Regions from separate parts of the Mammaliicoccus sciuri genome, predicted to be linked through region 1. Evidence: riboswitches for the same ligand, from Rfam matches in the RefSeq annotation. Region 1 holds a riboswitch; the other holds the start of a gene.

The links. A riboswitch is a leader RNA that binds a small molecule or an ion and turns the genes downstream of it on or off. The one in region 1 is predicted to bind lysine.
Region 2: linked by a shared signal. The riboswitch ahead of MUA60_RS08125 (aspartate kinase) and the one ahead of MUA60_RS06555 (amino acid permease) in region 1 are both predicted to bind lysine.

The regions. Positions count from the first base shown of each region.
Region 1 is NZ_CP094824.1:1,262,900-1,278,612, reverse strand. Features, by position in the region: gene MUA60_RS06615 (uroporphyrinogen-III synthase) at 1-635, opposite strand, end outside; gene hemC (hydroxymethylbilane synthase) at 651-1,574, opposite strand; gene MUA60_RS06605 (cytochrome C assembly family protein) at 1,593-2,402, opposite strand; gene hemA (glutamyl-tRNA reductase) at 2,447-3,784, opposite strand; gene yihA (ribosome biogenesis GTP-binding protein YihA/YsxC) at 3,859-4,446, opposite strand; gene clpX (ATP-dependent Clp protease ATP-binding subunit ClpX) at 4,596-5,858, opposite strand; gene tig (trigger factor) at 5,982-7,262, opposite strand; gene MUA60_RS06580 (hypothetical protein) at 7,356-8,285, opposite strand; gene MUA60_RS06575 (NUDIX domain-containing protein) at 8,288-8,911, opposite strand; gene rplT (50S ribosomal protein L20) at 9,061-9,420, opposite strand; gene rpmI (50S ribosomal protein L35) at 9,463-9,663, opposite strand; gene infC (translation initiation factor IF-3) at 9,689-10,219, opposite strand; ribosomal protein L20 leader region at 10,244-10,369, opposite strand; gene MUA60_RS06555 (amino acid permease) at 10,422-11,915, opposite strand; lysine riboswitch at 12,004-12,176, opposite strand; gene thrS (threonine--tRNA ligase) at 12,246-14,174, opposite strand; gene dnaI (primosomal protein DnaI) at 14,489-15,409, opposite strand; gene MUA60_RS06540 (replicative helicase loading/DNA remodeling protein DnaB) at 15,409-15,713, opposite strand, start outside.
Region 2 is NZ_CP094824.1:1,564,643-1,580,355, forward strand. Features, by position in the region: gene dapA (4-hydroxy-tetrahydrodipicolinate synthase) at 1-787, opposite strand, end outside; gene MUA60_RS08120 (aspartate-semialdehyde dehydrogenase) at 803-1,789, opposite strand; gene MUA60_RS08125 (aspartate kinase) at 1,810-3,012, opposite strand; lysine riboswitch at 3,099-3,275, opposite strand; gene MUA60_RS08130 (IS256 family transposase) at 3,607-4,773, shown strand; gene MUA60_RS08135 (ABC-F family ATP-binding cassette domain-containing protein) at 5,093-6,694, opposite strand; gene MUA60_RS08140 (CvfB family protein) at 6,838-7,740, shown strand; gene MUA60_RS08145 (CAT RNA binding domain-containing protein) at 7,998-8,867, shown strand; gene MUA60_RS08150 (PTS lactose/cellobiose transporter subunit IIA) at 8,860-9,192, shown strand; partial or broken gene MUA60_RS08155 (lactose/cellobiose PTS transporter subunit IIB) at 9,198-10,890, shown strand; gene lacG (6-phospho-beta-galactosidase) at 10,908-12,323, shown strand; partial or broken gene lacD (tagatose-bisphosphate aldolase) at 12,375-13,314, opposite strand; gene MUA60_RS08170 (PfkB family carbohydrate kinase) at 13,315-13,635, opposite strand; gene MUA60_RS08175 (1-phosphofructokinase family hexose kinase) at 13,661-14,266, opposite strand; gene lacB (galactose-6-phosphate isomerase subunit LacB) at 14,263-14,790, opposite strand; gene MUA60_RS08185 (RpiB/LacA/LacB family sugar-phosphate isomerase) at 14,803-15,234, opposite strand; gene MUA60_RS08190 (DeoR/GlpR family DNA-binding transcription regulator) at 15,377-15,713, opposite strand, start outside.

The DNA.
Region 1 (15,713 bases):
TATTCTTCTGCTACTTTAGAAGGTTGATGATATGTATTTAACTTTCGCTCTGTTATCGCACCAATTGCATAAACTTCAACTGAGTCCGGAATTCGATGATAGTTATCAAAATAACTAGAAACAGCTGATGAACTTGAAAAAGTAACATTCGTTACTTCTTGCTGTTGTATGAGTTCATGTACTTTTCTAACATTTTCTATATTTGTAACAGGCTCATAAAGATGCAGTACTTGTACTTGATTATCCCATTTCATAAGTTCTTTCGCCAGTTTATCTCTAGCTTGTTTACTACACGGGATTAATATAGATTGATTTGTGAACTGATCTTTAAATTCATGTAATAAACCTTCTTGAGTAAATGAATCTGGCATTAAATCTACTGGGATGTTGTACTGATCTGCTACTTTTTTTGTTTTTGTACCGATAACTGCTATACGATCGACTTCTATTTGGTTTAAATATGGTTCAAATATTTTGATCGCATTTACAGACGTAAAAATAAGCCAATCATAGTGTGGTTTTAAACAAGATTGTTCAAATTTGATAGGAACAATATCAATAAACGGATAATGACGAATTTCGACATCTTCACGTTGAACAGTTCTTGTACTTGTAACCACAATGATTGGCTTCATGTTAACGACTCCTTATTATGCTTCTTCGTTCAATTTCTTAATGATTTCATATGCACCTTGTGCTTTTAGTTCTTCAGAAACTTGTTTACCTATTTCAACAGGGTCAGTTCCTTTGATTGTTGATTCATATCTTTCTTTACCGTCAGGAGACATGATTAAACCTGTAAATGAAATTTCATCATTTTCAAGTGTTGCGTAACCAGCTATTGGCACTTTACAACTACCATCCATTTCATTTAAGAATGTTCTTTCACACGTTACACATGTTTCTACATTCTCATCATGAACTGATTTAAGAATATCTAATAATTCTTGATCATCACTTCTACATTCGATACCTAGTGCACCTTGCCCTATAGCAGGTACCATCGTATCTTCTTGTAAATATTCAGTAACGATATCATCACTCCAGCCCATACGTTTTAATCCAGCTGCAGCAAGTATAATCGCATCGAAGTCTTCAGTTTCTAATTTATTTAAGCGTGTATCAATATTTCCACGAATCCACTTAATTTCTAAATGAGGATATTTTGCTAATAATTGTGCACCACGTCTTAATGAACTTGTACCAACAATACTACCTGGTTTCAAATCCGCAAGTTTGACATGGTTATTTGCGATATATGCATCAAATGGATTTTCACGTTCTGGAATACATCCTAATGTTAATTCATCAGGCAATTCACTTGGAACATCTTTTAAGGAATGAATAGCAAAGTCAATTTCATGATTGAATAATGCTTGTTGTATTTCCTTAACGAATAATCCTTTACCACCAACTTTAGATAGTTGAACATCAACAATTTTGTCACCTTTCGTAACGATTTCTTTAATTTCAATATCTAATTCTGGGTGTTTTTCTTTTAGTTTATCTATAAATTGCTGACTCTGCGTCATAGCTAATTTACTTTTTCTAGAACCTACAATAATTTTACGCATAATTTCCTCCACCATTGTTTAGTTAAACCATTGATGAAATCCTGAAAATTTTGAGACCACCAAATAATTTATCATACACACGAGAAACATCATAATATTTGCTATAACTAACGTTTTTGTGTTGATTGATTTTCTTACTCTTAAAAATAAATAAATACCATAAAGTAGTAAGACAATTAAGGAACCGACTACTTTACTATCAATCCATATTTCACTACCAATTATTATAAGTCCCCATTGAATGCCAAGTATTAAACTAATTAATAAGACTAAAAATCCTACTAATGTAAATCTAAATACATTTTGTTCTAATTGTTCAATACTGCCCATTCTAAAGAACTTTTGATTAAATTTTTTCTCTTTTAAATTTTTTCTTTGTAACAAATACAAAATTGCATGTGATGTACTCAATGCAAAAAGAACATAGCTTATAATAGCTAAAGAAATATGTATTAAAAGTAATTCATTCATTATATTTGCAGCAGTATTTTCTGTATCATACTGTTCTGGTCTAAATGTATGAATAACTAAAAATACAAATCCAATCAAATTGATAATAAAGACTGTTAAATCTGTGGATTTAAAATAATTTAAAACTAATGAAACAGTGATAATCATCCATGTATAAAAATAAAATCCTTCGAAAATTGTCAGTACAGGGAATTGTTTAGTTGTAACAATATACATGCACAAAAAGATTGTTTGAAAAATCCAAACAATCCCTAGCGCATAATACCCAAACTTTCTAACTTTAGAATTCTTTTGAATAAAGTCATAAAAATAGCACCCTAAACAAATCATGTAAATAATTAATACTATTTCATGCAAACGTACAGAAATTACATCTTGCATAGCATCACCATTATTTTGTATTAAGATTCAACTGTTTTAGGAGACAATTGATCTTGTTTTAATTCTTTCTTAGTTTCATTTATTCGCTCAACTTCACTTGAGATATTGAAGATTTCTTGGAATAATTCTAATTTTTCTTTTGATTTTTTGTCCGTTGATAATTCTTTTGCTTGTGTAATCGGATCTTTTAATAGTTGATTGACGATACTCTTCATGTGTTTAGAAATAACTTTACGCTCTCTGTCAGTCATATCAGGAAGTTTTCTTTCAACACTCATCATTGTATCTTGTTGTATATGTGATGCTTTGTCTCTTAATGCCGTAATAATTGGCACAACACCTAACATATTCACCCATTCATCGTGTTTATCAATTTCTTTAGCAATTAATAATTCAATTTCACGTGCTGCTTGTTCACGTTCAGCTAAATTAGCATCAACAAGTCCATTTAAATCATCCACGTCATAATTAAACATTGAATCTAAATCATTCACACCTGGGTCTATATCTCTAGGTACCGCAATATCAATTAATACTAACGGTTTATTTCTTCTAAAACGCTCTACATCACGCATCATATCTTTAGTTAATACATAATGTTCCGCACTAGTAGAACTGATCACAATATCAGCTTCCATTAATGAACATTGTAATTCATTGATGCTTTTCGCTACACCTTTATATTGCATTGCAAGAGATTCTGCTTTAGCTACTGTACGGTTTAAAACAGTGATGTCATTAACGCCACTGCCATTTAAATTCGCAACAGCTAACTCAGCCATTTCACCAGCACCAATGATTAATGCTTTCTTATTATCTAATTTACCTAAAACTTTTTTAGATAATTCAACAGCTGCATAAGAAACTGAAACAGCATTTGACGCAATATCAGTCTCATGATGCGCACGTTTAGCTAAAGTAATTGCTTGTTTAAACAGACGGTTAAACATCGTTCCAGTTGTAACCTCTGTTTGAGCAATTTGAAATGCGTCTTTCATTTGACCTAGAATTTGAGTCTCTCCTAGAACCATAGAGTCTAATCCAGAAGTTACTCTGAATAAATGTTCCACTGCATCATTCTCAGTTAAAACATTTGTATATTGTTTAATTGTATCTAAAGATTGATCAAACCAATCTGCTAAAAATGACTGAATATAATATTTACCAGTGTGAATTTGATCTACAACAGCATATACTTCAGTTCTATTACAAGTCGATAAGATTACACATTCTAATATAGATTTTTGATTGTTTAGTGTTACAAGCGCATTCTCAATTTCTTGATCATTAAAAGCTAGTTTTTCACGCATTGCAACATCTGCAGTCTTATAGTTTACGCTTACTACAACAACATGCACTTCTAACGCCCCCATTAATTTATGTCCAATGTCTAAATTATAACATTTCTAATCTAGAAATGTGAGTAATTTGTTTAAATAAATTGTGACAATAATGCCCAAATATTGTCTGTCTTATCTTTGTTTAAAGATGAGTAACTAATCAATTTAACTTCAGGATCAATTTCTAAGGTTTGTCTAATGATTTTTAAATGCTTTTGAACTTTACCTTTAGGAATTTTATCCTCTTTAGTCGCAATGACGATGGTTGGTATTTCAAAATGTTTCAAATAGTTATACATCAACACATCATCTTGAGTTGGCTTATGTCTAATATCAACTAATTGAATTACACATCTTAATGCTTCTCTAGTTGTTAAATACTGTTCAATCATCTTACCAAACTGTTCTCTTTGTTTTTTACTAACTTTAGCATATCCATAACCTGGCACATCTACAAAGATAAGTTGCTCATCGATATTAAAGAAGTTTAATGTTTGTGTCTTACCTGGTTTCGATGACGTTCTTGCAACTTTTTTTCTTGAAATTAACGTATTGATAAATGTTGATTTCCCAACATTTGAACGTCCGCTAAGTGCTATTTCTGGCAAACCAGTCTCAGGATATTGTTTTGGATCTACTGCACTGATTATAATATCTACATTATTCGGATTAATTTTCATCGTTTTCTCCTACAAGTTTGTTTCTTTTATTATATCTTATCTTACTTATATTTTAAACACAGTAACGATAGGTCTATCAAATCATTTTTAAACATTAAAGAAGGCTGAGACAGTTAATAACATGTCTCAGCCTTTATAATCATATGTGATTATGCTGATGTTTTTTCATCATTGATTAAATTACCTTCACTATCATATAAGTTAGGTAATTTATGATCTCTAATTGTATCTTCAGTAATAACTACTTTACTTACATCAGAGCTAGATGGAATATCAAACATAATATCAATTAAAGCTTCTTCAATAATTGAACGAAGTCCACGTGCACCTGTTTTACGTTCTATTGCTAATTCACTAATAGCCGTAAGTGCTTGTTCATCAAATTGTAATTCAACATCATCTAATTCAAGCATCTTAGTATATTGTTTAACTAACGCATTCTTAGGTTGCGTTAAAATATTTTTCAATGCATCAACATCTAATGTTTCTAGGTTAGCTACAATTGGAATTCTACCAATAAATTCAGGAATTAAACCATAAGACTGTAAATCCTCTGGTCTAATTTGTGATAGTAATGATTCTTCGTCACTAATTTCATCACCTGAGCTACTAAAGCCGATAACTTTTTCACCAAGTCTACGTTTAATAACTTCATCAATACCATCAAAGGCACCACCAAGGATAAATAGAATATTTGTTGTATCTATTTGAATAAACTCTTGGTTTGGATGCTTTCTTCCACCTTGTGGCGGCACACTTGCTGTTGTACCTTCTAAGATCTTAAGTAACGCTTGTTGTACACCTTCACCAGATACGTCACGTGTAATTGACGTATTCTCTGATTTACGTGCAATCTTATCAATTTCATCCACGTAAATGATACCTTTTTCAGCACTTTCAACATCGAAATCTGCTGCTTGGATTAATCTTAATAATATATTTTCAACGTCTTCACCAACGTAACCTGCTTCAGTTAAACTTGTTGCATCTGCAATTGCAAATGGTACATTTAATGATTTAGCTAATGTTTGTGCAAGCAATGTTTTACCACTACCAGTAGGTCCGATTAATGCAATATTACTTTTCTGTAATTCAACACCATCTTCACTTTCAGAAGGTTGTTGTACACGTTTATAATGATTATAAACAGCTACAGCTAATGATTTTTTTGCATTTTCTTGACCGATAACATAATCATTTAATTGTTCCATAATTTCTTTAGGTGTAGGAACATCAGTAAACTGTTCTGGTTCTTGTGACTTTAATTCTTCCTCTACAATTTCAGAACATAATTCTATACATTCATTACAAATATATACGCCACTACCAGCAACAAGTTTTTTAACTTGATCCTGTTCTTTACCACAAAAAGAACATTTTAAGTTTTCTTCACCATCATTAAATTTAAACATTTTTACACCCCTATTCTTTTTAGACTATACTAAATGTTTTTTACTTTTTCAAATTAAACGGACTAAAAAAGAATAGTAGCAGAAATATTCTGCTACTATAATTACTTTAATACCGAATAATTATTATTCTCCAGCTGATTCAGCTACTAATAAATCGATAACTTTTTGGATTTTAAGGTCATTAACTAAAATATCGTTATTACCTAATGTTGCTTTAATATCTTCAACAGATAATCCAAATTGTTCGCTCATTTTAGCGAATTCAGCTTCAACATCTGCATCAGATACTTCGATATTCTCTGCATCAGCAATAGCTCTTAAAGTTAAATTAGTTTTAACACGTTTTTCAGCATCTTCTTTCATTTGTGCTTTAAGTTCTTCTTCTGATTGACCTGAGAATTGATAGTATAACTCAAGGTTTAAACCTTGTTGAGAAATACGTTGTTCAAATTCTTGCATCATACGATCTAATTCTGTATTAACCATAGCTTCAGGAATATCAACTTTTGCATTGTCAGTAGCTTTTGTAATAGCTTCTTCTTTTTCAGTTGCTTCTGCTTGATTAACTTTAGCTTCTTCTAAATCTTTACGTAATTTTTCTTTATATTCATCAACTGTGCTAACTGATTCATCAAGTTCTTGTGCTAACTCGTCATCTAATTCTGGAATTTCTTTAGATTTTACTTCGTTAACTTCACATTTGAAAGTAGCTTCTTTACCAGCTAATTCTTCAGCGTGGTATTCTTCTGGGAATGTGACAACAACATCTTTGCTATCGTTAGCTTTAAGACCGATTAATTGTTCTTCAAATCCAGGGATGAATGATCCAGAACCAATTTCAAGATCATAACCTTCTGCTTGACCACCTTCGAAAGCTTCACCATCAACATAACCATCAAAGTTAATGTTAACAACGTCTCCTTCAGCGATTTCGCCTTCTTTAACTGTTAATTCAGCTTGACGGCTTACTGCATCTTCAATTGCTTGATTGAATTCTTCGTCAGTTACTTCACGATCTTGTTTCTCGATTGAAAGACCTTTATAGTCTCCTAATTCAACTTCTGGTTCAACAGTTACAGTTGCTTCAAAGATAAGTTCTTTACCTTTTTCCATTTGTGTAACGTCGATTTCTGGACGATCAACTGGGTTGATTTCTGCCTCTTCTACTGCATTACCATATGCTTCAGGTAAAATGAAATCTAAAGCATCTTGGTATAATGATTCAACACCAAATCTTTGTTCAAATAATGGTCTTGGCATTTTACCTTTACGGAAACCAGGTACATTAATTTGTTTAACAACTTTTTTGAATGCTTTGTCTAATCCTTTATCTACTTCTTCTTTAGGAACCGTAACAGTTAATAAACCTTGGTTACCTTCTTTCTTTTCCCATGTTGCTGTCATGAATAAAAACCTCCGTGATTATCCTAATTTTATAAATTTTCAACTCTTTAATTATAACATAGCTTTCTAATGTTTCAACTATAGTGTTTATATTCATTGCAATTTTTGAATGACTTCAATGAATATGTCCCAATCTTGTTGAGTCACACTTTCGTAGTTAGCGTCTATATTAAAACGTTCTGATAAAAGTTTCAAGTAACATGCAACTAAAACATCATCATTTATATCATTTAGTGTAATTGGATACATAATAATGGCATGTTGGTTTAATAAACTTTTAGCTAACTCTATAGATGAAGGACTATCAATTTCAAGTTGATCAATTACTTTAGGAATGATATTTTGTGTAAAATTTGTTCTTTCTATACCAGGTAATTCAGTCGGTATAACTGTAATATTCTCATCTATTTTATTGAATTTAACTTCAGCTGACCATTCACTTAATCTTAAATATTCTAATATTAAACTTTGCACATTTGGATGCAATACTTCATTCTCAATAATTTGAGCTAAAGTTAAATTAAATATACCTAAGTGATGATCAATTAAATCTATAAGTAGATTAATTTGTTCTTCAAATTGTGTTTCTCTAAATGTTCTCAATACCTCTGAAGCTTTCAACTGTCTTTGGTTTAACTTTTCTTTAGCCATATCTTGTATAGGTAGCAATGCCATTCTCGTAGCATGTTCGATATTTTCATCTTTAATTTGATTAATAATTTCAACTACCGTTTGATATTGTTCTAAAAAGTATAAACTTTCTACAAAATAAATAACTATTTTGTCATAGAATGGATGACCTTGATTGAGCAATATACTCGCTTCTTCTCGCAATTCAAGATAATAACCGCAAGATTTTAAGACTTCACATTTTTTTATGGATATGTCATCATCCATCTCAAAATGTTGCTCATACGTTTCAAACAATTCATATGCTTCATCAAATTGTTCATTTCGAATCGCAAGATTAATATTGTTAACCAGTTGTTTTTTTAATTTTGGAAATGGAATAATTTCACTCAAGGTTACTCACCTCTTCTGTATATACCATCTATAATAAGACTACTCCATGTTTCATAATTCTTATGATTCAACAATTCTGTTTGGTCAGCCCACTTAATTTTTAACGTGTCTGTTTCAACTGCTTCAACGCTAGATTTATTAACTTTTAATTTAAAAACAACACCAATATGAACTTTTCCTACTTCATCTTGATCATCATTTATAAATCCAATTAACTCCATGTTTGCTACATCTTGTTTATTTAAACCAACTTCTTCTTCAAGTTCTCTTGCAGCATTCTCTCTGATTACTTCTTCAACTGTTACAGCTTCAGGGACATCATTCATATGACCACCTACGCCAATTGAACTTAAACCGTGTAATCGGCTTTCGCCACCACCTGTTAATCTTTCATATACAAGTACTTCGTCGTCCTCATTTTCTAATATACAATATGAAATGAGTTGTTTATATGAAGGATCTTCTTCCATATCACCACGACGTTTTGTTTCAAATTGACTAATTGTTTCATAAATATATTTAGTTTCTTCATCTTGAATAGATTTAAACCCATCAAATTGATAAGCTTCGTCTTTAAATATTAATTTACGTGGTACTACTGTTATCATTTCATCAAATTTAGACATAATAAACTCCTTATTCTTATTTCTACACTATTTTATCAAAGCGAATTTGAAGCGTAAAGAAGACGTATCTTCTACTATATTATTTCACAAAAAAAGCCATCAATAAAGTTAATAACTTTATTGACAGCTTATACAACAATGAAATGCAATTATTTAGCTAAAGCGTCTTTAGCTTTAGTAGCTAATTCAGCAAATGCTTTTTCGTCTGAAATAGCAATTTCAGAAAGCATTTTACGGTTAATTTCAATACCAGCTACTTTAAGACCATTCATTAAACGGCTATAGCTGATGTCGTTTTGACGAGCTGCTGCATTAATACGTGCAATCCATAATTTACGGAATTCACGTTTTTTCTGACGACGGTCACGGTAAGCGTAGTTACCAGATTTCATAACTTGTTGCTTAGCAACTTTGTATAATGTATGTTTTGAACCAAAGTAACCTTTAGATAATTTTAAAACTTTTTTACGACGAGCTCTCGTCACTGTTCCACCTTTAACACGTGGCATGATAATTCCTCCTTAAAATGGACCATTAGTCCGCTATGTTTATTATTTTACGTACGTTAACATTTGTTTAACTCGTTTAGCATCTGATTTAGAAACTAATGAAGCTTTACGCAATTTACGTTTTGCTTTTGTAGATTTGTTTGCGAATAAGTGTGAAGTGAACGCTCTAGAACGTTTTAATTGACCTGAACCAGTTCTTTTAACACGTTTTGCTGCTCCACGATGAGTTTTCATTTTAGGCATTGAGATTTCCTCCTATAATTTCGGTTTATTTGTCGTTTGAAATTGGCGCTAACATTAAGAACATTGAACGCCCTTCCATTTTAGGTCTTTGTTCAACTGTTGCTATGTCTTTACAAGATTCTGCAAAGCGTTCTAACACACGTTGACCAATTTCTTTATGCGTGATCGCACGACCTCTAAATCTAATCGATACTTTAACTTTATCTTCTTTAGATAAGAATTTTTGAGCATGTTTCAATTTAGTTTCGAAGTCATGTTCTTCGATAGTTGGACTTAATCGAATTTCTTTAACATTGACTACTTTTTGTTTCTTACGCATTTCTTTTTCTTTCTTCTGCTGTTCGAATTTGTATTTACCGTAATCCATAATTCTTGCAACAGGTGGTTTAGCATTAGGCGCTACGATTACAACGTCTAAATCTACTCGTTCAGCCATTTCAAGGGCTTCATATTTAGATTTAACACCAATTTGCTCACCATCTTGGCCAATAAGGCGAAGTTCTTTTGCACGAATTTTGTCGTTAACTTGAGTCTGATCTTTAGCTATGGTTGACACCTCCTAGAATTTTTACGAAGTCGTCCAAGAAAAAAAGAACGAATGCATAATGCACCCGTTCTCATCCATAAACTTTAAAGGTTTATTGTACCTGCTAACTGCTTTACGCGTCACTACAGGTGAGAAGCGGGTATGCTTCTACTTGGTCCGTTTCGTATTCAACAAAACTTATCTTACCAATTATAAACCCTTATGTCAATGTTTATTTAATATTCTTTTCAAATTCTTTCATATCCACATCTTGACTTAAGTCAACTTTATCAAGTGGAATCATTTTAGTTCTATATTTTAGTTTATGGAAAATAAAAAACGCTAAAAATACAGGAATACCCATATAAGTAATAAAGAATCTTCTTGGTTCGAATTCACCAGTTTGGATGAAATCAACATCTTGTCCTACGATTACAATCGCACATAAAGCAAATGCGAACAATGGGCCAAATGGGAACCATTTAGCTTTATATTTTAATTTTGTCTTATCATAATCTTGTAGATCAAATGCTCTTCTAAATCTATAATGACTGATCGCGATTCCTAACCAAGCAATAAAGCCTGTCATACCAGAAGCAGCGATAATATATTCGTATGCCCCACCACTTAAATGCTCAATTGCAAATATAAGTATAACAACTACTGCCGTTGCAAATAATGCTGTGTAAGGAACACCTGATTTATTTGTTTTTGAAAATACTGGTGATGCTAATCTATCTTTACTCATTGAGAATAGCATTCTAACTGAAGCATACATACCAGAGTTACCTGCTGATAATACTGAAGTTAAAATAACAGCATTCATAAATGAAGCAGCAAATGCTAAACCGGCATTCTCAAATACAAGTGTAAATGGTGATTTCGCAATTTCGTCTCCACCCATTAAGTTTGGATTTGTATAAGGAATAATCATACCAATTACAAAGATTGCTAAAATGTAAAATAGTAAAATTCTCCAGAATACTTGTTTAATCGCTTTAGGTACAGCTCTTTCAGGATTTTCAGATTCTCCAGCTGTAATACCAATTAACTCAGTACCTTGGAATGAGAATCCCGCAACTAAGAATACACCTAATACAAGTAAGAATGTATTAACGTTCGAGTCACCTAAGAATGGTGCATCACCTGCTACAAAGTTGTCGAACCCTAAGTATTCGCCACCTAGTAAACCAAATATCGTTAATAAACCTACACCAATGAAAATAATTACTGTAGCTACTTTAATAAATGCAAACCAGTATTCACTTTCCCCGTATACTCTAACTGAAAGTGCATTAAGGCCAAATATGATAACCATAAAAATGACACTCCATAACCATGATGGAATGATTTCTAGTGGTTCCCAGTAACTCACAACTTGAGATGCAATTGTAATATCAGCTGCAACTGTAATAACCCAGTTAAACCAATAGTTCCATCCCAATGCAAATCCTAGTGAAGGATCGACAAATCGAGTTGCGTAAGTACTAAAAGAACCTGAGACTGGTAAATAAGTTGCCATTTCTCCTAATGATGTCATAAGGAAGAAGACCATCAAGCCAACTATTGCATATGCTAGTAATGCACCACCCGGTCCAGCATCTCTAATCGCTCCGCCAGAAGTCATAAATAAACCAGTACCAATACAACCACCGATGGCTATCATAGAGATATGTCTATCTTTGAGTTTCCTTTGAATATTGTTCGTTGATTTTTCTTGATTCATTGCTATTTCCTTTCTCCATTCCACAATCGAGCCACTAAAAAAGTCGCATATCTCAAGAGATATGCGACCGATATATGAACATTCCATACAAATTGGTAGCACATCACTTAGTGTGACAGTCCAGTATTTATTAAACACTGACCCAACAAACCATATTATGGATATGATTCGTTTCGGCGATGCACCCTTTCATTATTTCAACATACGCGCCATTTCGCTTCTGAATAATTACTCTTGAACATCGCAACCTCTAACTCATTACTGAGGAATATTTAATTAAATTTCACTATTAAAACTATACCCGATGATTCCAGAAATTTCAATAGGATATTACTTTTTTAGTCGAATTTCATCCACTATATTCCAGATGAATTCGTCTTTTTCAACAGTTTTTGAATCTTTAGATCCATACTGACGTACATTTACTTCTTGGTTTTCTACTTCTTTATCACCGACAACGATTTGGTACGGTATTTTTTTCATTTGTGCTTCACGAATTTTATATCCCATTTTTTCGTTACGGTCGTCAATATGAACACGTACACCTTGAGATTTTAATTCATCGTTTAATGCTCTTGCATAATCGTAATGTAAGTCAACATTTACAGGTATAATTTCCACTTGTTTTGGTGCTAACCAAAGTGGGAATGCACCTTTAGTTTCTTCTATTAAGAATGCAGTAAATCTTTCCATAGTAGAAATTACACCTCTATGAATAACAACTGGACGGTGTTCTTCACCATCATTACCGATATAAGTTAAATCAAATTTTTGTGGCAATAAGAAATCTATTTGAGCAGTAGATAGTGTTTCTTCTTTACCCATTGCTGTTTTAACTTGAACGTCTAATTTAGGGCCATAGAATGCCGCTTCACCGATTGCTTCTTCATATGGTAATGCCATCTCATCGATTACTTCTTTAAGAACCGCTTGTGCTTTATTCCACATTTCGTCATCGTCGAAGTATTTTTCTTTATCTTCTGGATCACGATAACTTAATCTGAATTTATAATCCTCGAAACCAAAATCTTTATACACATCAAGAATCATGTTAACAACGCGTTTAAATTCTTCTTTAATTTGGTCTGGACGAACAAAGATATGCGCATCATTTAAAGTCATACCTCTAACACGTTGTAAACCTGATACTGCACCACTTGCTTCATATCTATGCATCATACCTAATTCAGCTATACGAATTGGTAACTCTCTATATGAATGACGACTATTTTTATAAATCATCATGTGATGTGGACAGTTCATAGGTCTAAGCACAAGTTCTTCATTACCTAAATCCATTGGAGGGAACATATCTTCGTGATAGTGATCCCAATGTCCAGATCTCTTGTAGAAATCTACATTAGCCATAATTGGTGTATACACGTGGTCATAGCCCATTGCGACTTCTTTATCTACAATATAACGTTCTAATTCACGTCTAATTGTCGCACCATTTGGTAACCATAAAGGTAATCCAGCACCAACATCTTGATTAGTAGTAAATAATTCTAGTTCTCTACCAATTTTACGGTGATCACGTTCTTTTCTTTCTTCTAATACTTTCAAGTATGCTTTTAATTCTTTTTTATCAAAGAATGCTGTACCATAAATACGTTGCAACATCTTATTGTTTGAGTCACCTCTCCAATAAGCACCTGCAGTAGATAACAATTTGAATTCTTTAATTTTTGAAGTTGAAGGAACATGTACGCCTCGACATAAATCTGTAAATTCACCTTGAGAATAAAGTGTTACATTTTCGTCTTCAGGAATAGCATCGATTAACTCTAATTTATATTCATCATTTTTAAAGAATGCTTTCGCTTCATCGCGACTTACAACTTTACGTTCAATTTTAAAGTTTTCATTCACAATTTGTTTCATTTCTTTTTCAATTGTTTCAAAGTCGTCACTAGAAATTTTATGTTCTGTATCAACGTCGTAGTAGAAACCACCTTCGATTACAGGACCTACACCAAACTTCACATCTCCATATAATCTTTGTAAAGCTTGTGCCATTAAATGTGCAGTTGAATGTCTTAACACTTCTAAAGCTTCGTCGCTTCCAGGTGTAACGATTTCAATTTCCCCATCATTTTCTAAAGGTCTTGTTAAATCTACTAATTGTCCATTAAATTTACCAGCTACAGCTTTTTTTCTTAAACCTGGGCTAATAGATTGAGCGATTTCTTCAGTAGTTGTGCCTTGTTCAAACCCTTTCACATTACCATCCGGAAACTTAATATTTATCTCACTCATAACGACTTCCTCCTCTTTTTTATTAAAGAACACAAAAAAGAGACCTCATCCAAAGGGACGAAATCTCTCGCGGTACCACCCTCATTAACGCACTTAACGTATAAGTACGATAACTCTACATAAGATAACGGTCTTGAGCCGAATGTGGATTAACACATCATGTATTGAGGGAGTAACCATTTATATTGCATTATCTCAATTTCAGCTCAATGAGACTCTCTGTGAATGCTTTATAGACGTCATGTCCTCTAAATTTGTATATTCATTTAAGATAATTCAATTATACAACTCTACTGTAAAATATCAAGCTAAAATTAAGCGCGATAGTTTTTACCATCTAGCTCATATGGTTCAGAGATTGTTTTAATACGTTCCATTATTCGACTAGCCTTCGTTATTTCTGAACCTTGGCGTGTTTTGCTCAAATGAAATTCTAATTCTTCAAAGTTAAAATTTGAACTAAAGAATGTAGGTAATTTATGGACCATTCTATAATGCAATAATGGACCCAATATTTCATCACGGACCCATGGCGTCAGTTCTTCTGCACCAACATCATCTAACATCAATACTTTAGCTTCACGAGCCGCTTCAAATCGACTACTGAACGAACCATCATTAAATCCATTTTTAAGCACTCTAATAAATTCAGGTAAATATATAATTGTAGAAGGTTGCTTTTTGACTTTTAACTGATTTGAAATTGCACCTAATATATATGATTTACCCGTTCCGAATGATCCATGTATATATAGTCCTTTAACTTCTTCACCTGCTACGATTTTATTGCAGATATCCATAGCTTTCTTAATGATTTGCATTCGAGACTCATTTTCGATGTAGATATCTTTAATTGTCGCTTTCAACGTTTCTTCTGGCATTTGGAATGATGTCACTAAACTTGATTCAAACCTTTGTTCATCATATTCAATTTTATTCGGACAAGGTAAGTATCTTGTTTTGATGTGGTCATTCTCAATGTATAGTTCAGGTACATGACCTTTCACAAAGTTGATACAAGTGCCATAACTACCACATTTCTCACAACATTTCGATTGATCTTTATACGCTTGTAATTGATCTAAATCTCTATCAATCATTTCGTTCGTTAATTCAGATTGATGTTCTTCTAAAAATGCCTTTACCTCTTTATGAGACAATGTATCTTTTTTAATTTTTTCTAATCGTTTTTGAAAATCTTTATTTTGTTTTAAATGTTGTCCAAGTGGTTCCATTATTGATCACCTTCTTTCCAAAAAGCTTCCATTTCTTTTTGAAGCGCTTGTTTTCTTTTTTCAAACGCAGCATCAGATTCATGATCATTTTGTTTCTCTTCTTTAGTTGATTCAGAAGATTTTTGTTTTAATAACCATTCTGGTGTCTTTTCAATTGATTTTAATTTATAAGGGTTATTTGCATTATTTTTACGTTCTTTTTTCTTCTCAGCTTTTTGTTTATCAAGATTTTTAACATAATGATAGGCTTCTTCAGCTGAAGATAATTTAAGTTTCTTCCAATTCGAAGCAATTTCTTCAATAT
Region 2 (15,713 bases), 300 kb from region 1:
AACCTAATTCAGACGTTAATAACTTAATCGGCACTGGATTTACATCTACACTTAAATGATCAAGTAATTCGGTAATATCACGATTTAAAGTGTTTGCTTGTTCTAATTGATCATTAACGACATAATCATATAATTGTTGTGTTTCTTGTGGTATAGCATTTGCTACAACTGAAATTAATCCCGCTCCGCCTAATTGATAGTAATCCAACATATTGTCATCATTACCACTATATAATGCAAAGTCACTTGGTAATTGTTGTTTTAAAGTTTTTGCGTATTCTAAATCTCCAGTCGCATCTTTTAAAGCTACGATGTATGGATTTTCACTTAGTTTAAGCACCGTTTCAATATCTATCGTCATATTTGTTCTTGATGGGACATTATAAAGTACAACAGGTAATGCAACTTCATCTGCAATTTTTGTAAAATGCGCGATTAATCCACGTTGACTCGTCTTGTTGTAATAAGGTGTGATTAACATAATTGCATCAGCACCTAATTCTTTGGCTTTTATGGAAGCATCGATAGAAGCTTGCGTATTATTTGTACCTGTACCTGCTATAACTGGTACACGACCATTCACTTTTTTAATCCCACATTCTAATAATGTATTTCTTTCTTCTGTTGTAAGCGTAGGATTTTCTGCTGTTGTTCCGTTAATAATAATACTTTTAACACCATTATCTATTAAAAATTCTATATGATTTTCAAAGGCTTCGTAGTCTACATCCTCATTTGTGAATGGTGTCGTAAGGGCAACGCCCACACCGTTAAAAATATGTGACATACTGAACACTCCTCGTTATTTTTTATTTAATTCTAATACTTGTTCTAGCACTTGAACGGCATTTAAACTTGCACCTTTTAATAAATTATCTGAAGTACACCAGATGTGGAATGTATTGTCTAAAGAATCATCTTTACGAATTCTTCCAACGAATACTTCATCTTTACCAGTAGAATGAATCGCTAATGGATATTCATTATTTTCTACGTTATCTACTAAGACAACACGGTTATCTTCATTAAATAAGTTACGAATATCTTCAACAGTTGCTTCTTTATCTAAAGTTACGTTTATATGCACACTGTGGCTGTCTTGAACAGGTACACGTACACAAGTTGCTGTTACATTTAAAGAAGGTTGATCTAAGATTTTTCTAGTTTCGTCGATCATTTTTTGTTCTTCTTTTGTATAACCATCTTCTAAAAATACATCTATATGTGGTAACACATTATTATAAATTGGGTGAGGGTAGTTCTTTGGTGCTTCTCCTTTTTCACCATTAGCTAAATCTTCACGACCAGCTAAACCAGATCCTGATACTGCTTGATATGTTGTATACGCAACACGTTTCAATCCAAATTGATCTAATAAAGGTTTTAAAGGTACAACTGATTGAATTGTTGAACAGTTAGGGTTTGCAATAATTTTACGATTTAATTTAGGTACATTCACTTCCGGAACGATTAAATCAATATCTTCATGCATACGCCATTGACTTGAATTATCGATTACAATTGCACCATGTTTTTCAAATAGTGGGGCGAATTTCTCGCTTGTACCACCACCAGCACTCATAATAACGTAATCGAAATTGCCATCTGTTTTTTCTTCTGTCAATGCTTCAACAGTATAAGTTTTTCCTTGGAATTCGATTTGTTTACCTGCTGATCTAGGTGATGAAAATAATACAAGTTCATCAAATGGTACATTTCTTCTATCTAATACTTCTAATACTTTTTCTCCTACTAAACCTGTTGCGCCTACAACTGCTAATTTTGTCATTTTGTTCACTCCATCATTCATTATATATTAAATGCTTCACTTAAAGTTCGAACGGCAGTTTCTCCTAATTCGCGATCAACAACGTAAGAAATACTAATCTCAGAAGTTGTTGTTTGATAGAAGTTGATGTCATGACTAATTAAAGTACGGAATGCTTTAGAAGCTATTCCTGACATATCTCTCATGCCAGTTCCAATCACTGAAAGTTTAGCGTAGTTATCTCTCATTTTGTAACGTAAGTGAGGGTATTCCTCAGTAAGTTGTTCAATGATTTGTTCGATTTGATATACGTCTGAATCTTTAATCGTAAACGAAAGCTGTAATCCTTGTTGATTTTCAATTTGAGATATCATATCAACATTCATTGATTGTTCTTCTAATGAATCAAATAATTTCTGTAATAATGCAAAATTTTGCATCAGATAAGTTAAAGTAACATGAATCATATGTGTATCAAGTGCGACTCCTGTAACTGCTTTTTTCTCTAATATCTCTGTTTGTGGCATAATCCATGTTCCTTTCACGTTTGATAATGTTCTACCAAGATATAATGGTATGTTATAATTTTTTGCAATTTCGACACTTCTAGATTCTAATACGCCAGCACCTAAAGCACTCATTTCCATCATTTCTTCATATGAAACTTCATTGAGCAACTTTGCTTCTTGATAAATTCTAGGGTCTGTTCCATATACACCATCAACATCTGTATATATTTCACAAGATGTATCTATACTTGCTGCAATGGCTACTGCAGTTGTATCAGAACCGCCGCGTCCTAAAGTTGTAATTTCCAGATGATCATTCACACCTTGAAATCCTGCAACGACAAGAATGTCATTTGTTTCAAAAGCTTCTTCAAAACGTAGTGCATCAATTTCTGCAATTTTACTTTTCAAATGATTACCAATTGTCTTGATACCTGCTTGATATCCAGTCATTGCTTTCGTTTGAACACCAATATCATTCAATACCATTGATAAGTATGAAATGGTTTGTTGTTCACCAGTCGTTAAAAACATCGCTAAATGCTCATCTTTAGGTTGCGTCGTAAGTGAGCTAATATTTTCAAGTAAAGAATCTGTCGTCTTACCCATAGCACTTACAACCACTACTAATTGTTCTCCATTATCAACACGTGATTTCAACATATGTGCGATATTTTTAATTTTGTCAAAATCACCAACGGACGTACCGCCAAATTTTAAAACACTCTGACTCAAAATAATTCCTCCTATAAATCGGAGACGAACGCTGTAATATAAATAAAAAAACAAGTTCGGCATTCGAACTTGTTTTAATTTATATATACAAGTGATGCACTCCATTATTCTTAAAATAATGACAGACAACTAGCTCTTAACCTAAATGTCCAACACCATATTTCTGCAAAAATATAATGTTTCGGCATCGCACCCTTTCACTCCTTTAAGATTGCAGTCCAATAGGGGTAGTTACTAATGATTGATGCGCCTCATCAAAAACATATTCAATTGGTATGCATTCATTATACATACAAAGAATATTGATGTAAAGAGAGAAAACTGATAATTTCAAAAAGTTCTTACTATTTGATTGATCATTTTAGAATATTAATATTCATTCATATTCATTTTAGATGAGTGTGGAGGAGATGGAGGGAGTTTTTAGGAATGGGGGGAGGTTGGTAAGAAAAGTAGGGCTGGATTTATCTTGTTTAGTCAGTCTTGATAAATAGAGGAATATGTCCATATAATTGTGTAATAAAAAAAGAGCCACATATAGCTCACTTTGGTACAATGTAATCGACTAAGAAAAAATTGTAGAGGTGACTATATATGACTCAATTAAATGTTAACTTAGATTATGAAGAATTGGCAAGTGCTATTTTTGGAAGTGATATGAATGCGTCTATGAAAACAATAGCTATGACTGTCATAAATGCATACATGGAAATGGAAAGAGACAAGTATGTTAATGCTGGATATAAACAAAAGAATTCAGGAAGAAACGCACAACTTAATGGCTATTATGCGCGTGATTTCCTGATGCCTATTGGCAATCTGACATTAAAAGTTCCAAGAACACGTGACGGTGAATTTACAACTGAAGTATTTAATCAATATTCGCGTTCTGACCAATCGCTTATTTTAGCGATGACAGAAGCATACATTAATGGTGTTTCAACTAGAAATGTTAATAAAATTGTGGAATCCCTAACGGGAAAATCTGTGTCTAAATCAACTGTTTCAGGCGTAATAAAAAACCTAGATCCTGAAATTAAAGAATGGGCTGGTAGACCTATTGTTAGTCATCAGTATAAGTATGTATTTGTTGATGCTATGCACATTAAGGTAAGAGAGAATAATAAAATTGTTTCTAAAGGTGTTTATATCGCTATGGGTATCAACGAAAATAGAAAACGCGACATTATTGGCTTTAAAATTTCTAATCAAGAGTCAGAATTAGCTTGGTCAGAGTTTTTTGAAGACTTAAGAATGCGTGGTTTAACAACACCTGAACTTATTATCTCTGATGCGCATTCTGGACTTATTAAATCTATTAAGTCACAGTTTATTGATTCATCTTGGCAACGTTGTACATTCCATTTTCTTAAAAATATTGTAGAGAGATTTCCTAAAAAGAACTCTAAAGAAGCTAGAATGTTACTTAAATCAATATTCCAAGCACCAACATATCGTCACGCTGTTCAGCTCAAAGATGAATTCATTGCACAATATGAAAGTAATCCTAAGTATGTGGAAGCTATTAAAATATTGGATGAAGGCTTCGAAGATGCCTCACAATTCTATAGATTTCCTGCTCAACATCATAAAAATCTAAGAACTACTAATTCAGTTGAAAATATTAATATGCAACTCAGAAAACGAGAAAAAATAGTTAAAACATTCCCTAATCTAGATTCAGCTTTTAGATTAATTGGCGCAGTACTTATGGATATTCAAGAAAGATTTGATAAGTCTAACAGACCATTTATCGCTTAATTAAGCTACTTATTTTTTAAAAAATAAGTAGTGATCAAACAACTATATCTGTTTAAACTTCAAAACAAATATAGTTGTTCGATTCATTAAAAAACCAAAGGTTGATTACATTCTAAAGATATTACACAAACATATGGACTTGACTAAATAGAGGGTGTCTATGTTGCTTGTTTACCCTGTCTTGCAACATTGAACACCTGAACATTGCTAGTCGACGCTCACTTGCAACATTGAACGCCTGAAAACTCACATCTCCATCATTTTCCCCAAAAATAAAAAACTGAGACATGTCCTCATGTCTCAGTTCCATATATGCTAATTAGTTATAAACACCTTGATCTCTCAAGTATTCTTCATAACTGATTTCTTTAGAAATTGCGCCGTCTTCTTTGATTTCAATTACGCGATTAGCGATTGTATTGATAAATTCAAAGTCATATGAAGTAAAGATTAATGATCCTTTGAAATTCTTCAATCCATCATTGACTGCAGTGATACTTTCTAAGTCTAAGTGGTTTGTTGGTTCGTCTAGTAATAATACGTTAGAGTTTGATAACATCATTTTACTTAACATACATCTTACTTTTTCTCCACCTGAAAGGACACTTGCTTTTTTCTTAACTTCTTCACCACTAAATAACATACGTCCAAGGAATCCTCTTAAGAATGTTTCTGTTTGTTCTTCTGGTGGTGCATACTGTCTTAACCAGTCAACTAAGTTCATTTCTATACCTTCGAAATATTCTGAGTTATCTTTTGGTAAGTATGATTGTGTTGTTGTAACGCCCCATTTAACTGTTCCTTCATCTGGTTCAATTTCACCAGCTAAAATACGAAGTAGGGTCGTTTTAGCAATCTCACTTTCTCCGATTAATACAGCTTTATCATTTGGGTTCATTGTAAATGAAACGTTATTTAATACTTTTTGACCGTCAATTGTTTTTGAAACACCTTGAACTTGTAATAAGTCATTACCGATTTCTCGCTCAATTGTGAAATTAACGAATGGATAACGTCTTGATGATGGTTGAATGTCATCAAGTTCAATTTTTTCAAGCATTTTCTTACGGCTTGTTGCTTGCTTAGATTTAGAAGCGTTCGCACTAAATCTTGCAATAAAGTCTTGTAATTCTTTAATACGTTCTTCTTTTTTCTTGTTTTGATCTTGAGCCATTTGAGTAGCAAGTTGACTTGATTGATACCAGAAGTCATAGTTTCCGACAAATAGTTTAATTTTGCCGTAGTCTAAGTCAGCAATATGTGTACATACATTGTTTAAGAAATGTCTATCATGTGATACGACGATAACTGTATTCTCAAAGTTAATTAAGAAATCTTCTAACCAAGCAATCGCTTTAATATCTAAACCGTTTGTAGGCTCATCGAGTAATAGAACATCTGGCTCACCAAATAAACTTTGAGCAAGAAGTACTTTTACTTTTTGGTTGTTTTCTAATTCAGACATCATTTTGTCATGTAATTCGTCTTTAATACCTAAACCTGAAAGTAAAACAGATGCATCCGCTTCTGCATTCCATCCGTTCATTTCAGCAAACTCACCTTCAAGTTCTGCTGCACGCATACCATCTTCATCTGAGAAGTCTGGTTTCATATAAATTTCGTTTTTCTCAGTCATAACTTGCCATAATTTTTCATGGCCTTTTAATACAACATCAATCACTTTTTCATCTTCGTGCGCAAAGTGATCCTGTTTTAATACTGCTAAACGTTCATCTTTACCAAGTGAAACGTGACCTGATTGAGAATCTAATTCGCCTGATAATACTTTTAAGAACGTTGATTTCCCAGCTCCATTAGCACCGATAAGTCCGTAACAGTTACCTGGTGTGAACTTAATATTTACATCTTCAAAAAGCTTACGATCACCGAAACGTAAACTTACATTCGTAACTTGTAACATTAAATGACTCCTTTTCATTAATACTTCTACCGATGAATTATATCATAAATGAAACAAAAATGGGCAAGAGTTTGAACAGTCGTTACACGAAGCAAAATGCATGTTATAATGAATAAACGAAAAACATATGAATGGAGAATGACATGGCACACGAAAAAGATACGCTTGTAGGTCGCATAGACTTTTTAAAATTGGATAGATTGGAAGGTTCAACTTATCACTTACTTGGACCAAATAGCGAACCTATTAAAATGAATGCTTCAGAAGTGGAAGATGACGATCAATTAGAAATCGGTGAAGATTATAGTTTCTTTGTATATCCTAGCCGATCTGGAGAATTATTTGCTACACAAAACATGCCAACTATTACAAAAGACCGTTATGATTGGGTAAAAGTATTGAGAGTAGACCGTGATGGTGCTGCAGTAGATGTAGGATTACCTAGAGAAGTACTCATTCCATGGGAAGATCTACCTAAAGTTAAAGAGCTATGGCCACAAAACGGTGACATGATATTCTGTACACTTAGAATAGATAGTAATAGTCAAATGTTTGCGAGACTAGCAACAGAAACAATCGTTGACACGATGTACAAAATGGCTGAAGAATCTATGTTACATCAACATGTAACAGCAAGACCATATCGCTTATTAAGAGTAGGTACTTTCCTCTTATCTGAAGATGGTTATAAAATATTTGTACATGAATCAGAACGTAAACATGAACCAAGACTAGGTGAAGAAATGGACGTTAGAATCATCGGCGTAAAAGAAAACGGTGAATTAAATGGTTCATTCTTACCATTGGCACATGAAAGGCTAGATGAAGATGGCCAAGTGATATTTGATTTACTTGTAGAATATGACGGAGAATTACCATTTTGGGATAAATCAAACCCAGAAGCGATTAAAGAAGTCTTTAATATGAGTAAAGCAAGTTTCAAACGTGCTATCGGTAGATTATATAAACAAAAATTGATCACAATCGAGACTGGTAAAATTACCATCACTAAAAAAGGTTGGGCTCAAGTTAAAAAAGAAGACTAATTATAAAACCAAACTGACACTTCCAAATGAAGTTGAGTTTGGTTTTTTATCGCGATTATATGCCATTTAATTACAATATTGACATTATTTAAAAAGCGTTGTAAATTATAAATGTAACAATATCGAACATTAATAAACAATCAAATATTTGGATCGTGACTATTCAATTAGGCGAAAACCACAATTCTTGAGGTGCATGAATCACCTCTAAGTCTTGTGGTATTTTTTATTTCAAATGATTGGAGGTATTGCTGCCTATGATAATCAAACAAGTCCTTAACAATAATGTTGCTATTGCCATCAGTGAAAATGGTGAAGAAGTAATCGCTATGGGGAAAGGAATCGTGTTCTCAAAAAAGAAAGGTGATTTCTTATCTCATCAAACACCCGAGAAAATCTTTAGACTCGATAATCAAGAAGTGAGATTTCATTTACAGTCTTTAATTAATGATGTACCCGTACCGATTATTACGACATGTTGTGAAATCATAAATGATGTTCAACATAAATTTGATTTTACATTTCAAGATTACATTTATGTCACATTAACGCATCATTTACATCACGCGGTCAATATTCATCAAAACAACCAAAAGATACAGACATTTTCTATTGATGTTAAAAGCATTCATCCTCGTGCATTTGAATCTAGTTTATACGCATTAACGATTATTAAACGAAATTTAAATATTTCTTTCCCAGCATATGAAGCAAATAATCTAGCATTACATTTTATCAACGCTGAGCAACCTGAGGGTATCGAAAATCAAACTGCTTATAAGAATAAAAATATTCAACTGAACGATTTGATCAATTGCTTAAATCAAATAGGTATCACACGGAATAAGTCCAATGAATATTATTATGATAGATTCATCCAGCACTTAAAGTATTTAACAGAACACATTCTTGATTATTCTGAAGACTTATCTCAACAAGTTGATATATCATTCCAACAGCATTTAAAAACACACTATCCAAATTCTTATTTGTACGCAAAAGACTTATATAACGCCATATCAAGAAAGTTCAATATTGTTATTAATCAACATCACTTGTTCTATTTTCAGTTGCATATAGAACGCATATTATCATCACAAAAAGGAGGCACAACACGAGATGAGTAGAGAAGAGAATATGATGGTAGGTTTCACTATTGTAGCGATAGCTGGGGATGCAAGAAGAGAAGTTATGGCTGCTATGGAAAAAGCTAAAAACGGACTATTCGATGAAGCGCGTAGTCATATTGAAAGTGCAAATACATTTATAACAGAAGCACATAAAGAACAAACCCAATGTTTAGCTCAAGAAGCAAGTGGTGAATCATCTGAATTAAGTTTTATTATGGTACACGGTCAAGATCACTTAATGACAACAATGGCATTACGTGATTCTGTAAATTACATCATTGATATTTATGAACAACTTCAAACTTTAAAACAAAATGGGTGATACATGTGAATAAGATAATTAAATTTATTGAAAAGATGAAACCATTTTTTTGAAAAAGTGGCTTCTAATCCATACTTAACAGCAATTAGAGATGGCTTCGTTGCATTAATGCCAGTTATTTTATTTTCATCATTATTTATTTTAGCTGCTTACGTACCGAACGTTTGGGGATTCCATTGGCCAAAAAATATCGAAACTACCATTATGAAAGTTTATCAATTCACAATGGGTATGTTAGCACTTTATATGGCAGGGACTGTTACGAAATCATTAACTGACAATAAAAACTTAAAATTACCTAAAACGAACCAAATCAATGTCATTTCAACATTCGTAGCTGCAGAATCTTCATTACTAATTGTAGCGATGAACCCCGTTAAAGACGGTATAAGCATTGATATGCTTGGTACTAAAGGACTTATCGCATCATTTATCGTGGCATTTGTAATACCCAACTTTTATAAATTCTTTATTGGCCGAAATATCACAATTAAGATGCCACCTCAAGTACCTGGTAATATCGCACAAGCGTTTAAAGATATGATTCCGTTTGCCGCTTCTGTCGGTTTATTCTGGATTATCGATATCGCGATTCGTCAAATTGCTAATGGTAACTTAGCAGAATTGGCGACAATTATACTGTCACCATTATTTACAGCTGCAAATGGTTACTTAGGATTTGCGATTATCTTCGGATTTATAGCTTTCTTCTGGTTTATAGGTGTACATGGACCATCTGTAGTAGGTCCTGCTGTTATTGCGATTATGTATAACAACCAAGTTGAAAACTTAAGATTATTTAGAGAAGGTCAACATGCACATATTGCATTAACACAAAGTACGCAAGACTTTGTAGCACTGATCGGAGGTACTGGTGCCACATTCTTAGTTCCATATATATTTATATTCTTGTGTAAGTCTAAAGAACTTAAAGCTGTTGGTAAAGCGTCATTTATTCCTACAACATTTGCTGTAAATGAACCTTTATTATTTGGTGCGCCAATTATTTTAAACCCTGTATTCATGATACCTTTTATCGTGACACCAATTCTTAACTCATGGGTATTGAAATTTTTCGTAGAGAATCTAGGTATGAATAGTTTCATGCATTTCTTACCATGGCCGACACCAGGACCTATAGGTATTTATATGGCATCAAACTTTGCGCCATTATCTTTATTATTAATAGCCGTTATTATGATACTCGACTTTGTGATTTGGATGCCATTTATTAAAGCATATGATCGTATTAAAGTGAGTGAAGAACGCGGAACGATTGAAAGTCAAAATATTGTACAGCCTCAATCAAACGTAGAGTCAAACGAAAATAGTCAGGTAGAAACTACTGATACTAAAGTTCAATATGACATTAAGGATCACGTCAACGTATTAGTCGTATGTGCTGGTGGTGGTACAAGTGGTATACTCGCTAATTCGTTAAACAAAGCTGCTAAAGAACAAAATATTCATTTAAATGCTACTGCGAGAGCATATGGTCAAGATATGGATTTAATTAAAGATATGAACATTGTTATATTAGCCCCTCAAATGGATTCAATGAAAAATGAAATGAAGAAATATACTGACCAGCACAATGCTCTTCTTATGACAACAACAGGTAAAGAATATATTGCACTTACAAGAGACGGAGAAGCAGCAATAGAGAAGATATACAAACTACTATCAGAAGAAAAATAAACTAAAGGAGTATAAGCATGTTAGAATTACCAAAAACTTTTGTACTAGGCGCTGCAACTGCAGCATATCAAGTAGAAGGGTCAAGCAAAGTAGATGGAAAAGGACGTGTGCTTTGGGATGAATTTTTAGAGAAACAAGGACGATTTAGCCCAGATCCAGCAAGCGATTTTTATAATCGATATGAAGAAGATATTAAATTAGCTTCAGAACACGGTATTAAAGCGTTAAGAATTTCTATTGCTTGGTCTCGCATATTTCCAAAAGGGTATGGGGATGTTAATCAAAAAGGGGTAACATATTATAAAAATGTATTTGCGACGTGTCGTAAATATAATATTGAACCGTATGTGACATTACATCATTTTGATACGCCTGAAGAACTATTCAAACAAGGGGATTGGTTATGTAAGGAGAACATCACGTATTTTGTGAACTATGCAGCATATTGCTTTGAGACATTTAAAGATGATGTTCAATATTGGATGACGATTAATGAACCGATCGCATATACTTTAGGTCAATATGTGACAGGTGCGTTTCCACCTGGTGAACAATATCAAGTCGTCAAGTGTCTCCAAGCTCAACATAATCTTATTGTTGCGCATAGTAAAGTAGTTAAACTCTATAAAGAGAAAGGTTATGACGGAGAAATCGGTATTATACATGCTTTAACTCAAATTTATCCAATTGATCAACAACCTGAAAATGTGAACTCTGCTAAAGTTCAAGATACATTTATCAATGGATTTTTATTAGATGGTACATTTTTAGGCGCATATTCTAGTGAGAAAATGGATATAATTAATCATTTGCTTAATATATATGATGGTTCATTAGATATGACAGAAGAGGAAATGGCAATCATTAAAGAAGCTAGTCAATTACAAGATTTCTTAGGCATCAATTATTATCAAAGTAATTGGGTGAAAGCAAATGAAGCGGATAGCTTAATACATCATAATGGTACTGGTGACAAAGGTAGTTCGATTTTTAGACTTAAACAAATAGCTGAAATTGTTAAAAACCATGACGTTCCAACGACTGACTGGGATTGGTATATTTATCCTAAAGGTTTATATGATATAATTATGCGTATCAAAGAAGACTATCCAAATTATAAAAAGCTGCTGATCACTGAGAATGGACTAGGGTATAAAGATCAATTTATAGACGAACATACGACAATAAATGATCAACCTCGTATAGACTATATAGCTGCACATATAGAAAGTATTAGTGATGCGATTAAAGATGGTGCTCATGTAACAGGTTATTTTGTTTGGTCATTGCAAGATATGTTTAGTTGGTCTAATGGTTATAATAAGCGATATGGATTATTCTATATCGACTTTGAAACACAAAAAAGATATATCAAGAAAAGTGCGCTATGGTATAAAGCACTATCTGAGTCATTAGAGAATAAAACAGAATAAATAAGAAACTAAACCCCGCTTCTAGATTAAATAGAAGCGGGGTATTTATAATTAAATTATAGCTGTTGCATATTGTTCAATTACTTTATTTAGATTTTGTATATTACTAATACCTTCATCATTTAACCAAGCATTGCATCCTTGTTCGCCATCTTTAACATATGCTTGAGTAGCGCCTGCCCATGTAGCTCTTCCACATAACACACCGTTAAATTTAGATTCTGATTCATAAGCAAATTTCAATGTTTCTTGGAATAAAGTAGGTGATACGCCTGCACTTAGCAAGATAAATGGTAAATGTGTTGCGTCTGATTGCTCTTTGAAATACTGCCTAGCTTGTGCTTTCGTATATACTGGATTATCACCAAAGCCTTCTACAAAATTCATATTAACTGGTACTTCTACTTTTAATACGTCTACTTTAAATCGGTCTTCTGAGAATAATTTCATTGCTTCGATAACTTTATGAGGTTTAACTTTTGCGTATGCTTCACTTAAATTATCATCATTTGTTGCGTCATATGACACGATTTCTAAGAAAAATGGAATATCCAACGCTACACACTCAGCACCGACTCTTTCAACAAAGGCTTCTTTTTGTGCGTTGATTTCTTGTGATTCATCAACATCAAAATATACGAGTAATTTAATGGCATCTGCACCTTGTTGTTTTAAGTGCGTGTACAGACCATGTATTTAATAAATCAGGTAAACGACCTGGTGTTGCTTTATCATAGCCAGTCTTTTCGTAAGCTAAGATTAAACCGCAATTAGGATGCCTTTCTTTTGAAGCGGGTAATCCATACTCAGGATCTAATAATATACTTGAAGAAAATTCCGTTAATGTCTTAGATATTTGTACTTTAAAATCTTCTATCGTTTCTGATGCTACATTTTCACCAAGCATCTTCTTTAATGCACCGCGTTGATCAATAGCAAGTGCAGCAATTTGGCCTATATCGTTTGTGAGTTTTGATAAATTTTTAACCATTTAAAAACACTCCAATTGTTCAATTTTTATTTTTGCTAAATAATACTCAAAATTCTCTTTCATTAAGAATCCAGTTTTCTGTTCTAAAGCATTCGCAATTCCAGCAGCCATGGCTGATTTAACAGCATAGTGAACATCTTGTTTATGTATGAGTCCATAACTAAATCCTGCTATAGAACTGTCACCAGAACCAACTGCGTTAACAACTTTAATTTTAGGAATATTTACTTTATAAATTTGATGCTGATATTTATAAAGTGCACCATTAGAACCAAGTGAAATCATCACACAAGGAATTTGGTTTAAAAGAGGGGATTTCAATGCTTCGATAATCTCTTGATGATTATCATGATTTTTTCACATTAAATAGCTGATTTAGTTCCTCGATATTAGGTTTAATTAAATAAGGTAAGCTTTGACTTTCATGATTTAATAAATCTTTTAAAGTATGACCATTTACATCTAACAATACTTTCTTACCGTGACTAACAGCGAAATCGATAAGTGCCTGATAAGTTTCAACATTCATGCCTGGTAGAGCACTACCTGATATCGCAACAATGTCATGCGCTTGAATAAGTTTAGTCACATGCTTCATAAATGACTGAATATCTTCTTGCGTAATTGGATCTCCTGGTTCAAGTAATTCTGTTTGATGTGCTCCATTTAAAATCGCAATACATTGTCTCGATTCAATATTTGTTTCATAAAAATCATGTTTAATATCATCTTGATCTAAATCACGCTTAATAAATTCACCAGTAGTACCTCTGATAACGCCAGTTGCCAAATGATTAATGCCTAAAATGTTTGCCACTCTCGTAACATTCAATCCTTTGCCACCAGCTGTTTTAATAACATTTTTAACGCGGTTCGTTTTGTTCAATTCAAAATGATCTAGTTGATAGGCGATATCCACTGAAGTATTTAATGTAATTGTTAATAATTTCAATGTTTCACCTCATCCACATATTCTCCTTTATTCCATTTATCAATATATTTGTTAAACTGATTGGAATCATATTGAACTTGGTCGTCTGTTAACAATTGATTTATGCGTTCTATTAATTGATCTGATTCCGTTGTTTGGATATACTCAGCATCTATAAAGGTTTCAACGATATCAGTTATTAAATCAATGCCTGAAATCGTTCCACCGACTCCAATAATATTGCAATTATATTTTTCTTTCGCTAAACGAGCGCTTGTTATGTCTCTAACAAGTGCAACTCTCGCATTAGGTACTTTATTTGCTGAAACACTAATACCTACACCTGTACCACAAAGTACAACACCTAAGTCAGCTTTTCCTTCTATAACAGCTTTTGCGACATTTACACCATAAATAGGGTAGTGTGTTCTTTGATGATCATAAGTTCCAACATCTATCACTTCATGACCAATACTTTTAATAAAATCTGATACTTTGATTTTTTCATCCGTAACGATATGATCGCATCCAATAGCTATCTTCATTTAACTTTCTCCTTAACACAAACTATTTAACATATCTATTCTGATTTGATGTCGGCCAGCATCATAAGATGATTCTCCAAATGCTTTAGCACAATTAATCGCTAGAGTAGGGCCAACAATTTCAGAAGCAAGAATCATAATTTTTGTATTGTTGTGACGTGCTGTCATATAAGCAGAACGGTCATCTGAAACTGAAGCAGCGATTATATTTTTATGTTTGTTCGCGATAATGAATAGTGCAATACCATAATCATCAATAATTAAAGCTTTAGCATCTTCATTATTTTTAACTGCTTCTATAGTATTTACAGTTACAGCAAACACATCGTCTTCAAGTGTTTCATCGTACAAATCAATCCATTCAATGTTAGAATGAGATAGTTCCTGAATAATCTTGTCTTTTAAAGGGCTGGATTTACGAATACAATTAATAAAAACTTTCATATACTTCCTCCTATGTTTGTAATTGTTTGTTTTTTGTTAATTATAATATAAAATCAAACATACTTTCTGTCAATAAAAAACGCAATATAAAATAGCGATATGCTATTCTATATTGCGTTTCTTTTAATATTCATTTTGATAACTACTTAATCTTGTTTGGATATGTGTTTAATATTTCTTCACTTACATCATCATCTGAAATAACAGCATCGACATCGTTAATATTATAGAAGTTATATAATGCTTGAACACCGAATTTAGTGCTGTCTGCTGTAATATATTTAAGCTTTGCATTTTCTAAAATGATATGAATACCTTTACCTTCTTCTTCATTAGCAGTTGTTAATTTTTGACCATATATACCGTTAACTCCGACAAAGGCTTTTGCTACATGAAAGTCTTCCATCATTTTGTTCGCAAAGTGTCCGATAAATGTACCCGTTTTGGATCTGAAACGACCACCTACGAGTAATACATCA